Regions from separate parts of the Bacillus sp. JJ1533 genome, predicted to be linked through region 4. Evidence: riboswitches for the same ligand, from Rfam matches in the RefSeq annotation. Region 4 holds a riboswitch; each other region holds the start of a gene.

Region 1 (3,172 bases), on a different contig from region 4:
ATTCATATTCACTTAGCGTAGAAAATTTTCGAAATGTGACGATTCACTTACATTCAAAATATCGATCAAATTGGTATTCCATAAAAAGTGCCATGGGAACAGTGGGGCGGTTCAAACGATTCACTTAAAATGCTGAACAGTCCCCTCGTTTTTACAATATGTATTAGGTTATTGAAGATGATAAAATAATGAGTAGATGGGCTACATAGTTATTGAAATTGTAAACTAGTAAACTTGCGACACTTTTTTGAGAAGGAGGAAATAAAGTGGGTTATGAAATTGTTACATTACCTGGCTATCGGGCAGTAGGATTAAAGTGGGAAGGGACATTCTCTGAGATTGTCCCTAAATTAAAAAACGTTATTCGGCAAATAGAAGAACGTGCCAATGAGTTAGATGACAAGCTGAACCCCCATGTTCAATTAGGACTCTCTTATCATGTAATTGAAAATGGTTTCGTGCATTATGCAGTATATGAAGTAAGTAACAGTCAGGAAATTCCTGATGGGATGATAGAAATAAAGGTTCCTCAATTGACTTATGTGAAGACAACACATCACAAAGGGGAGGATATACAAAAGACGTATACCGACCTACATGAATGGTTATTTGATAGCGATTATACCGCATTTAGGGAACCAGGTGTAGTTTACTATGATTCATATATGCCAATAAAACATGAACATTATCCAGTGGAACGCGACCCTAGTGATCCGCATTTTGATATTTATATACCGATTGTTAAAAAGTAGAACAGAGAGATGGTTCCAACACTTCACCTTGAAAAATTGCAACAGCCCCTTGTTTTTCCAAGACCTTTTCAGAGGAGAGTGAGATTGTGAAAGACAAAGAGATCATAGACGCCTTTGAACAGTCAGAAATAAATTTACTCGTAGAACTAAGAATGGGAAATGGATTCCATGAAAAGGAGTATGAAAGGTTAGTTAAGGCTCTCACCGTCTGTGCGGATGAATGGGAGAATCGTACAAGTATTCCGGGAGAAGTCGTCCATACTTTAGTTGGACTATACGATGAACTGTACAACTTTTCTTTAATATATGGTGGTGAAGAATCAGTCCGTATTAAGAACGCAGCCGAAAATACCAAAAAGCTGATTCAAAGATGTACGAAAGATAAAGGAGAAATAGAACCCGAAAGAGCCAGAGTGATTGTCAGGTTGATTGAGAAAATCAACGAAAACGGAAATTTTTTTAAAAAACTTCAAACTGGCAAAGGAATGGATGAACAACAATTTGAAAGAATCTACCATGAATTAACACGTATTATTGACGAGATTTATTCGTGGGAGGAAATTCCAAAAGTTTTGGTAAATATTTTGATTGATTTTCGTGAATTAGATTTGTTTGTCGGTCAATATCAAGATGAGTTCAAACAACCTGAAGAGGCAAATAAAATCTATGATGCGTATGAACGTATTTTTAGTTTGATTTTTGGTTGAACCAGTGAGATGAGAAATATAACAATTTGATAGACAAATAGGTACATATGTGACCAGTGACACAAAAGTACTATGATGGGCCTGCCACCAGTGCATTAAAGCATTACTGTGCTTGGGGTTAGGCCATAAATATCCTACTTTTTCATAAATACATATCCTAAATAATTTCCTGAACCTCGTTTGATCTGAAGGCCTTGTTGCTCTAGAACCCTCCATAGTTTTCGATCTAGGGCATACGGATCTCTTTGTTGAAGGGTTTTTATCTCTGTTTCTGTAATTGTAAGTTGGAGAGATTCTTGTGTACATGTAACAGCCAATTCATAGTTTTTGAGCTTCATTACGATCACTTTAAAATCTGGATCCCATTCCTGCAGCTCTTGCTCAATGCAAGTCGCAACCTGAATCAAAAATTTTTCTCCCACCGTATTTTTTGACATCATTTCTCTTATAAATCCCGAAGTATTCATCTTTTTTCCTCCTAAACTTTAAATCAATAAAGTACAAGAATGAAAGCAATGAAAAAGGCTCTTCATTGCGTATGAACGCAACAAAGAGCCTAAGCCGATCGTCATCATTCAAAGCATTGCTTTGCTGGTTGGAGCACCTTACCTATTGGCAGGTTGCTGTGAAGTCATTGAGCCAGGACTCTCGTTCACTCTTGATAACCTTATTGAACTATATATATTATACCTACACCAAGTAGGTACCAAAAACTCTTTTGTTTGCATTTCCCATGTATAATCGATAGCACCACCATTCTCGTCACCCTTATAACTCAGTGCCTTGAACGTATGCTTCATCTGACTTGGATCAAAGAATCCACTAAATAGGGAAGTTAGTTGGTCTTTACCTTCCTTGCGGAATCCAAAAGTAAAATCCTCGAAAACACCATCATCCGTAAACATATTTAAAGCTTTTTCTTGTCCTTCATAGGTGAAATTATTTAAAAGTTGTTCTGCAAATTGTATATTCATACTAAATCTCCTCTCAATACTTGTATAAGATGATATTTTGGCTCTTGCACACGTTTAAAAAATAAATAGCTTAGCTTGCTTTTCGTTTAAATAAAGCTTTGAATAATCGAGTGATTTTATTTTCTTTAGCCTGAATTGGTTGAGTATTCTCCTTTAATTTAAGAATTTCGCTAGCAGCGTCATAGTAGTCGATAAGACTCGTAATCTTTCCATCCTTCAAGGTGATTACCATAGTTCCACGAAGGTTTACTAGTTGGCCGTTTGTTGGAACCCCCATAAATTCCTTCGTTTGCATTTCCCATGTGTACTCGATCGCACCACCATTCTCGTTACCTTTGTAACTAAGGGCATTAAACGTATGTTTCATTTGGTCAGGGTCAAAGAATCCACGGAAAAGGGAGGTTAGTTGCTCCTTACCCTCCATGCGAAATCCAATCGTGAAGTCCTCAAATACACCATCATCTGCAAACATCGCCAAGGCCTTATCCTGCCCATCATAATTAAAATGGTCCAAAAGTGTTTTTGCAAATTGCATATTCATGTTAAATTCTCCTCTCATTTTTTAATAAAATTGGTTTGCAATTGCTTTGTGACTTTATAGTAACAGGAGGAAAAAAACGAATGTACCAATAGAAATGGAGAAATGTCGTTTATCCAACATTTCAATAAAATTGTCTGAAAAATAGGAGTGAGCTTACACCATTACAATGGATTCTAACATTTTGGAATATATGAACAG
Region 2 (3,172 bases), on a different contig from region 4:
GCTCATCGTCTCCAATTAGACGACGTTTTGGATCGGCAGAAAGAGTCGTTTTTCCTGTTCCAGATAGACCAAAGAAAAGTGCAACATCCCCTTCTTGGCCTACATTTGCAGAGCAGTGCATGGACAGAATATTTTGCTCAGGAAGTACATAGTTCATCACAGAGAAGATTGATTTTTTTATTTCACCAGCATACTCTGTGCCTCCTATTAAAACAGTTCTTTTTTCGAAGGAAATAATAATGAAGGTTTCAGAGTTTGTGCCATCGGTTTCCGGGTCTGCTTTGAAATTTGGTGCACTAATGACTGTGAATTCAGGTTGATGTGTTTTTAAATCTTCTTCGGTTGGCCGAACAAACATTTGCTGCGAAAATAGATTATGCCACGCATATTCGTTGATCACTTGAATTGGCATACGTACTTTTTTATCAGCTCCTGCATACCCATTGAATATAAAAATTTCATCTTTTTCCTTCAAGTATGAAAGTACCTTTGTGTAAAGGTTTTCAAATACAGCTTCAGAAATAGGTTTATTTACCTTACCCCAGTCTATTCGATCCTTCGTAGATGCTTCTTCTACGATGTATTTGTCTTCTGGTGATCTTCCTGTGTATTTCCCGGTAGTTGCACATACAGCCCCAGTCGAAGTAAGGATTCCCTCTTGTCTAGCGAGTACTTTTTCAACTAAAATAGGAACAGATAGGTTATGAAGTGCATTTTTTCCATTCACTAATTCTAATAGCTGCTCATTTGAAACTTCAACTGAATTCATGTAAAACCATCCTTTATTTTTTTTTATATAATCAAATTTTACAATTAGTATAACACATTAATAAAAATAGTCTATACTATTTAACGTATTTTACGTAACATATGTATAAAAAGTGCGTGCATAATCTAAAATAGTTCTTTATAATCCATTTGTTTTTAAAATTTGTCTTTTTCATAAATTAGCGTGATACACTTCAATATCAAATTTTATTGAAATTAGGTTGACATGAAAAGGATGACTGCGTTATGATATTTCATTGAACGGATACTCTCTTATCCCGAGCTGGCGGAGGGACAGGCCCAATGAAACCCGGCAACCATCACTTTTCTTGCATGGCAAATGAATTTTTGTGAAACCTATAAATAATAGGTCTCCTTTTCAAAAAGTGATAAGGTGCTAACCTGAGCAAGGCATGACCTTGATCGATAAGAGTGAAAGGCGAGATAAATGATAATACCTTTCCTCAAATAAGCAGGGAAGGTTTTTTATTTCTGTTATGAGAACCATTCATGTTTTAATCATGTTACTTATAGCGTTTATTTGTGTACATCACAGATAACTACTCAACGTATGCTGTATTATACTAGAAGGTTAATATAGGATAGAAAATCGTGAAGGTAACAATACTAAGGGAATGAGTACCGTATCAATGAATGTCAGAATTTGAAGATTATCAAATTCTGAATCCGAAAAAGGAGGAAGCGTTTGTGACAACTAGACGCCGTTTATTTACTTCTGAGTCTGTTACGGAAGGCCATCCAGATAAAATCTGTGACCAAATTTCAGATTCTATTTTAGATGCCATCTTAGCAAATGATGCAAATGCACGCGTAGCGTGTGAAACTTCTGTTACTACAGGTCTTGTACTTGTTGCGGGAGAAATTACAACCTCTACATATGTAGATATCCCAAAGATTGTCCGTGAAACGATTAAAGAGATTGGTTATACTCGTGCAAAATACGGATTTGACTATGAAACATGTGCAGTTTTAACATCGATCGATGAGCAATCTCCAGATATTGCGATGGGGGTTGACCAAGCGTTAGAAGCTCGTGAAGGTCAAATGACAGACGCACAAATCGAAGCAATTGGTGCAGGGGACCAAGGCTTAATGTTTGGTTATGCTTGTAATGAAACGAAAGAGTTAATGCCTCTTCCAATTTCATTGGCTCACAAGCTGTCACGCCGATTGACGAAGGTTCGTAAAGATGAGATTCTTCCATACTTACGTCCTGATGGAAAAACTCAAGTTACTGTTGAGTACGATGAAAATAATAATCCAGTCAGAATTGACACAATTGTTATTTCAACTCAGCACCATCCGGAAATCTCATTAGAACAAATTCAACGTAATCTAAAAGAACATGTCATCAATCCAGTAGTTCCAAGTGAATTAATTGATGAAAATACAAAATATTTTATTAACCCAACTGGGCGTTTCGTAATTGGCGGTCCACAAGGTGATGCTGGCTTAACTGGCCGTAAAATCATTGTTGATACGTATGGTGGTTATGCACGTCATGGTGGTGGCGCATTCTCAGGTAAGGATCCAACGAAAGTTGACCGTTCTGCTGCATATGCTGCGCGTTATGTTGCGAAAAACCTTGTTGCGGCGGGCTTAGCTGATAAATGTGAAGTGCAGCTTGCGTATGCAATCGGTGTTGCACAACCAGTATCTATTTCTGTTGATACATTTGGAACTGGTACAGTGTCTGAGGATGTACTTGTAGAATTGGTTCGAAACAATTTTGATTTACGTCCTGCTGGTATTATTAATATGCTGGATCTTCGTCGTCCAATCTATAAGCAAACTGCTGCATATGGTCACTTTGGCAGAAACGATCTCGATCTGCCATGGGAGCGTACCGACAAAGCAGAAACACTCAAAGCACAGGCTGTAAAATAAGATAAAAAAGCTCACCGATTTGGTGAGCTTTTTGGTTCTTACTTCATTTTTTAGTGTCGAGTTCAAGGCGCCGTTCACTTTTCTTTTTGTAATTGTTTATAATGCTTACCTTTTTCCACATATTCACGGCGAATTCTCGCCATGTCCTTCTTATCGTCGTCGTTTAGTTCACGAATTACTTTAGCAGGTCTCCCAAAGGCAAGTGTGTTTGGTGGGATTTTTTTACCTTGTGGAACAAGGCTTCCAGCCCCAATAAAGGCACCTTCGCCAATCTCAGCCCCATCCAGAATAATCGAACCCATCCCGATTAGGGCATTTTTACGGATAATTGAGCTATGGAGAATCACCTGATGTCCAATTGTGACATCATCTTCGATTATCAAAGGATTGTTTGGACTTTGATGCAGGGTCGAATTGTCTTGAATGCTTACTCTTTTTCCAATCAAAGTTGGTGCCACATCACCCCGGATAACGGTATTAAACCATATATTTGTTT
Region 3 (3,172 bases), on a different contig from region 4:
ATCTTGGCAATACATGTTGTACTCTATCAACCAGATATTCCGGCTAATACTGGAAACATTGCACTCACATGTGCTGCAACGGATACAGCCTTGCATTTAATTCGACCACTTGGCTTTTCAACTGATGAAAAAATGATCAAACGAGCGGGTTTCGATTTCTGGGATTCTGTAAATATAACGTATTATGACTCATTAGACGACTTTTTTTCGAAAAATCAAGGTGAGTTTTACTATATAGAGACATTTGGTAAAAAAACACATTCCGGCTTTGATTTCAGTGATGTTTCAAAGGAACATTATTTTATGTTTGGAAAAGAAACAACGGGTTTACCAAAAGATTTACTAGAAAAACACAAAAATCACTTTTTGAGAATCCCAATGAGTCAACATGTTCGTTCACTCAACCTTTCGAATACAGCAGCCATATTAGTGTACGAGGCATTAAGACAGCAAGGGTATCCGAATCTAACATAAAAAAATCTTCCTTCTTGGAAGATTTTTTGCTTGTTTGCACATAGAATAGCTGAAAATCTTCCGAACATTTGCTTATTTTCACCGGCTATGTTTAACTAATATATAGTAACTTAATAATCTAGCAATTCGACTAGGGGAGCATGTATTTGCTGAGAGATAGAAATATCGACCCTTTGAACCTGATCTGGGTAACACTAGCGTAGGGAAGTGGAGTTGGAATTTTTTCGTGAAAACGATTATTTACCGAACCCATCTCTATTCACTAGTGGTGGGTCTTCTTTTTTCTCCCCAATGTCAACAACAAGGAAGGGGAAATGAGAGTGAGCAGTCAATTTACAGATCGTTTATGGAATCGAGTTGAGCCGATTTGGAATTCGTATTTGGAGCATCCCTTTGTGAAAGGAATCGGCGAAGGTTGGTTGGAGAAGGAAAAATTTAAGCATTATATGAAGCAGGATTACGTGTACCTGATTGAGTATTCCCGTCTATTTGCGTTAGGTAGCGCAAAGTCACCGGATTTAAAAACGATGTCTATTTTTGCAAATCTTTTACATGGCACACTTGAGATCGAAATGGATCTTCACCGCCAATATGCAGCAAAATTTGAAATATCTCCTGAGGAGCTTGAGGCAACTAAGCCCGCATCAACTACTACTTCATACACAAGTTACATGTTGAATGTGGCCCAACTTGGTGGTGTTGAAAATGTTGTCGCAGCTGTCCTTGCCTGTGCCTGGAGCTATAACTTCATTGGAAAAGAACTGGCAAAATGGCCAGGAGCTACCAACCATGAATTTTATGGAGAGTGGGTCAAAATGTATTCGTCCAATGAATTTACTGCGTTGGCAGAAGATTGTAAGACTCTCATCAATCAAATCACAACTGGAAAACCAGAACGAGATTTAGCAGCGTTAGAAGAAATAGTCGTCAAAACAAGCTTGTTCGAGTACATGTTTTGGGATATGGCGGAAAATCAAGAGGAGTGGCCATTGAACCAATAAATGAGATTGGACAAAAGGATAGCCAATATTGACCCAAGCTGGGTACCAGAGCAGTTTACCATGTTTACGTTATGGATAGGTGGTTTGTAATTCCTTTCAGGATATAGATACGGTTTTCAAAATAATCCAATATTTCAGTTGACAATCCCTTCTTCATTCATGTAAGGTAATTAATAATACCAAATTAAATACATTTTCTCTTATCAAGAGTCGGGGGAGGAACCTGGTCCGTTGATCCCGCAGCAACCGTTATGATAGATGTAACAAGGTGCTAATTCCAGCAAGCATGCGCTTGAAAGATGAGTGTGGATATACATAATGCCTCTTCCTCATCGGAAGGGGTTTTTTGAATTTATAACATAGGTGAAATTCATGCGAAAATGATATTCAATTTGGTGAAAAATTTAAAGGGAGAGATTTACAAATGACAAGTTTATACAGAAAAGAATATTTCGGTAGACTTCCAGAATTGAAACAGTATGCGCCAGAAATCTTTCAATCTTTCATTAAATTTGATAGTCAAGCATTAGCCGCAGGAAGACTTTCCGTAAAGCAAAAGGAACTAATTGCCGTGGCTGTTGCACATATCACGGGTTGCCCATATTGCATAGATTTACATGTTGGAAATGCGAAAAAGAATGACTCAACGAAAGAAGAAGTAGCAGAAGCAATTTTTGTTGCGACAGCATTAAAGGCAGGTTCTTCTTTAGCGCATGGAGTAAATGCACTCAATGCATATGATGGAAATGGTGATGAAGAACTGTATAAGGCATCCTATTTTGCAAGACTGAAAGAATTTGCAGATTTGAATGGCGAGGCATTTAAAGCATTTATAGATTTTGACAGTAAGTCGATCAAAGCGAAAAACTTATCTGAAAAGGACAAAGAGTTGATTGCTGTTGCATGCGCACATACAACAGGTTGCCCGTATTGCATCGACCTTCATACGAAGAATGCAAAAAAAGCAGGAGCTGATTTAGAAGAACTCTCAGAAGCTATTTTCGTAGCTGTTGCCTTAAAAGCAGGAGCTGCATTGGCACATAGTGTGAATGCCCTTAACGCTTACGATGAGAAGTAACTGGAACGTTTAATGTGTCTATTTTAAAAAATCTATTGACAAAAAAATGAAATAATTTTACACTAAAAACAACTACTTTGTTTAACAAGATAGTTGTTTTTTTAAATCCACTATCTTGTTTTACCAACTACCTGAGATTAACTTTATTTTTTGTCTACTACCTTGTATAACATACTAGGGGAGGGAGTATGATGAAATGTCAATAAGGAGCCAGTTGTTAAAGGGAATCTTGGATGGATGTGTGTTGGCTGTAATCGAAAAAGAGCCTATCTACGGCTACGAACTTTCGCAAAAACTGCTGAATATTGGCTTAGCAGATGTAAGTGAAGGAACCATTTATCCGATTTTATTAAGACTCCAGAAAAATGGGCTCATTCTGGGAGAAATGAGACCATCAGAATCAGGTCCAAATCGGAAGTATTATTTTTTGACTGAAAAAGGTCAAGAGGCATTAGAAATCATTTCCGAAGAATGGGAGCAAATTTCAATACCGGTAAACAAATTACTGAAAGGAAGGTAAGGCTATGCTATCAAGCAAAAGTGAAGCATTTATCGACAATCTCAGAATGTACTTAATGATGTCAGGAAAAAATGATCAGGAAATTGAGGAATTAACAGA
Region 4 (3,172 bases):
TCTGTCGACAGGGTGATATTTTTGATCCGAAAAATTATAGCTATGAACAAGTAAGCCGTTACTGTGAAGACAGCCTTCGCAGACTGAATCGAGAGGCTATTGACTTGTATCAAATTCATTGTCCGGCGACAGAGATATTAAGGGATGGTAGCGTGTTTGAAGTACTTGACCGCTTGCAAAGTGAAGGGAAAATCCGCAATTATGGTGTAAGTGTCGAAACTGTAGAGGAAGGGCTAATTTGCTTGGGAAATCCTAACGTGAAGAGCTTGCAGATTATTTTTAATATATTCCGTCAAAAACCATTGGAAGCTTTAATTCCAGAAGCCTACAAAAAAGGTGTCGGCTTACTCGTTAGATTGCCACTAGCAAGCGGATTGCTAACTGGAAAATTTACAGCGAATCATGTTTTTGAAGAAGATGATCACCGTCGCTATAACGAAAATGGTGAATCATTCAATGTGGGTGAAACATTTGCCGGTCTCGGTTTTAAAAAAGGTGTGGAACTTGCTGACCAGTTAACATGGATTGCAGAAGGCCGAAGCTCAATGGCGAGTGCAGCCCTTCGTTGGATTTTAGACCACGAAGAAATAACATGTATTATTCCTGGATTCAAAAACGTCAAACAAGTTCAAGATAATTTAACCGCATTAGAGGAAAAAACTTTTTCAAATGAAGAAAAAGAAAGGATTCAACACTTTTACCATGAGCGTGTGAAGGATGTTATTAGAGGCGCTTATTAAATTTTTTTGACGAACGGATCCGAATGCTATTGACTAAATTATCAAAAATGTTTAACATTCTTATTATAAACTTTAATAATGAAATTCTTCTTATCAAGAGAGGTGGAGGGACTGACCCTGCGAAGCCTCGGCAACCAGCATATGTAAGCCCGGTGCCAAGTTCAGAGGATGTTTTTTATTCCGAAGATGAGAAGGTGGACGAATTCGAATATGTATTTATGGATATTCCTTGTACCCCTTCTGTTTTTTTACAGAAGGGGTTTGTTGTTTTATTTAAGAGAAAGGTGACCAAGGGTACCACTTTTCCTAGTATTAAATAAGTTCAGGGAAGTGTTAATTTTATAAATAAAAATATTTTTCGAATAATACATTGACTGAAAAAATAAACTATTCTATAATACTTTATATAATTCAAGAATTAACGTATTAGTGCGTCAATTTAATAAAGATTTCTTATCCAGAGAGACTGAGGGAACAGGCCCGAAGAAGTCCGGCAACCTTCAAGTGAAAGCTTGAAAAGGTGCTAATTCCTGCGGGTGCAAATGCACCTGAAAGATAAGATGAGGCCCCCTCTTCTTATGTTGAGGGGGTTTTTTTATAATAGCGAGCATCAAATCCTAGTAAACTTTTAAAAATTTGGAGGGAACATTATGACAAAACAATATGAAACTTATGATGATGAGACAATACTTTTACATGGAGGGCAATCCCCAGATCCGACAACGGGTTCCCGTGCAGTGCCGATTTATCAAACTAGTTCATTTGTATTCCATAACACTGACCATGCTCAAAGTCTATTTAGCCTTGATGAGTCAGGTAATATTTATTCTCGAATCGGTAATCCAACTGTTGATGTACTTGAAAAACGAATTGCATTATTGGAGGATGGTGTCGCAGCTGTAGCAACGTCATCAGGGATGGCGGCGATTGCTCTTTCCATTATGAACGTGGCGGAAGCAGGAGATGAAATTGTAGCAGCTTCTAATTTATATGGCGGAACTTATAACCTATTCGCTGTTACACTTCCTAAATATGGAATTAAGACGCATTTCGTTGACCCAACAGATCCTGAAAATTTTAGAAAAGCAATCACGCCGAAAACAAAGGCTGTATTTGCTGAAACGATTGGAAACCCAAGCTTGCATGTATTAGATATTGAAGCAGTATCAGCGATTGCACATGAAAATGGAGTACCGCTCATTATTGATAATACATTTGCATCTCCATATGTTTGTAAACCAATCCAATACGGTGCTGATATCGTGGTTCACTCAGCAACAAAGTGGATAGGCGGACATGGAACGACAATTGGTGGGTTAGTCGTTGATGGAGGACGTTTCAATTGGAACAGTGAAAAGTTCCCAGGTTTTACAGAGCCAGATCAAAGTTATAACGGAATAATATACGCAAATGAATTTGGAACTTTGGCGTTCAGTACGAAGCTTAGAGTTCAACTTTTAAGAGATTTTGGTTCTTCTTTAAGCCCACATAGTGCATTCCTATTGATACAGGGCCTTGAGACATTACACCTACGAATTGAAAAGCACAATGAAAATGCACTGAAAGTAGCCAAATTCTTAAAAGACCATCCTGCAGTTGAATGGGTTTCATACCCTGGCCTTGAAGAACATCCAGCACATGAACTAGCAACTAAATATTTACGTTCTGGATATGGTTCGATCGTAAACTTTGGCATTAAGGGTGGTAGAGAAACTGGTAAAAAAGTGATTAATAATATTGCGCTATGGTCACATGTAGCGAACGTAGGAGACGCTAAGTCACTTATTATACACCCTGCATCAACAACCCATCAGCAGTTAAGTGCGGAAGAGTTAGTAAAAACAGGAGTAAGTGAAGAGTTAATCCGTCTTTCAGTTGGAATTGAATCATACCGTGATTTAGTAAATGATTTAGACCAGGCATTCTATGAAGCGACGGGCATTTCATCAAAGGGTGAACAAAAAGGTGAAACAGCGGTTAACGATGAGGGAGTTATACGTTGGGCACTTCAATCTACATTTATTCGTGAAATCGTTGACGGCAAGGAAGTTCAGCGACCAAAACGAATTGCGGTTGTGGGACTTAGCGGTAATCCAGCGCGACCAAGCTACAGACTTGCACGTAAAATGCAGCGACTCGGCTATAAAATTGTCCCGGTTAACCCAAGAGAAACAGAAGTACTTGGTGAACAGGCTTATCCAGACTTAGCATCTATTCCGTTTGAAATAGATATTGTTCAAGTATTCCGCAGCCCTGAAGCAGCGATTGGTGTAGCGGCAGAAGCAGCAAAAATACAGCCCAAAGTTTTCTGGTTACAAGAAGGTGTTATTTCTCCAAGGGCAGTTGAGGTTGCGAAAGAAGCAGGTCTTGAGGTCGTTCAAAACAGATGTACGTATAAGGAAGCACAGCGTCTCAGAGGTTCCATTGTTACT

What was found. A riboswitch is a leader RNA that binds a small molecule or an ion and turns the genes downstream of it on or off. The one in region 4 is predicted to bind S-adenosylmethionine.
Region 1: linked by a shared signal. The riboswitch ahead of V7138_RS01360 (hypothetical protein) and the one ahead of V7138_RS00035 (PLP-dependent aspartate aminotransferase family protein) in region 4 are both predicted to bind S-adenosylmethionine.
Region 2: linked by a shared signal. The riboswitch ahead of metK (methionine adenosyltransferase) and the one ahead of V7138_RS00035 (PLP-dependent aspartate aminotransferase family protein) in region 4 are both predicted to bind S-adenosylmethionine.
Region 3: linked by a shared signal. The riboswitch ahead of V7138_RS07355 (carboxymuconolactone decarboxylase family protein) and the one ahead of V7138_RS00035 (PLP-dependent aspartate aminotransferase family protein) in region 4 are both predicted to bind S-adenosylmethionine.

What each region holds. Positions count from the first base shown of each region.
Region 1 covers NZ_JBALOV010000003.1:70,851-74,022, reverse strand. Annotated here, with positions in the region: gene V7138_RS01370 (GyrI-like domain-containing protein) at 267-752, shown strand; gene V7138_RS01365 (hypothetical protein) at 839-1,459, shown strand; gene V7138_RS01360 (hypothetical protein) at 1,594-1,926, opposite strand; SAM riboswitch class I at 2,025-2,127, opposite strand; gene V7138_RS01355 (nuclear transport factor 2 family protein) at 2,504-2,974, opposite strand.
Region 2 covers NZ_JBALOV010000006.1:92,988-96,159, reverse strand. Annotated here, with positions in the region: gene pckA (phosphoenolpyruvate carboxykinase (ATP)) at 1-769, opposite strand, end outside; SAM riboswitch class I at 1,039-1,201, shown strand; gene metK (methionine adenosyltransferase) at 1,477-2,676, shown strand; gene V7138_RS04005 (gamma carbonic anhydrase) at 2,751-3,172, opposite strand, start outside.
Region 3 covers NZ_JBALOV010000013.1:152,461-155,632, reverse strand. Annotated here, with positions in the region: gene trmL (tRNA (uridine(34)/cytosine(34)/5-carboxymethylaminomethyluridine(34)-2'-O)-methyltransferase TrmL) at 4-474, shown strand; TPP riboswitch at 597-697, shown strand; gene tenA (thiaminase II) at 789-1,475, shown strand; SAM riboswitch class I at 1,673-1,781, shown strand; gene V7138_RS07355 (carboxymuconolactone decarboxylase family protein) at 1,900-2,553, shown strand; gene V7138_RS07350 (PadR family transcriptional regulator) at 2,750-3,073, shown strand; gene V7138_RS07345 (HAAS domain-containing protein) at 3,078-3,172, shown strand, end outside.
Region 4 covers NZ_JBALOV010000001.1:7,569-10,740, reverse strand. Annotated here, with positions in the region: gene V7138_RS00040 (aldo/keto reductase) at 1-740, shown strand, start outside; SAM riboswitch class I at 828-933, shown strand; SAM riboswitch class I at 1,191-1,302, shown strand; gene V7138_RS00035 (PLP-dependent aspartate aminotransferase family protein) at 1,391-3,172, shown strand, end outside.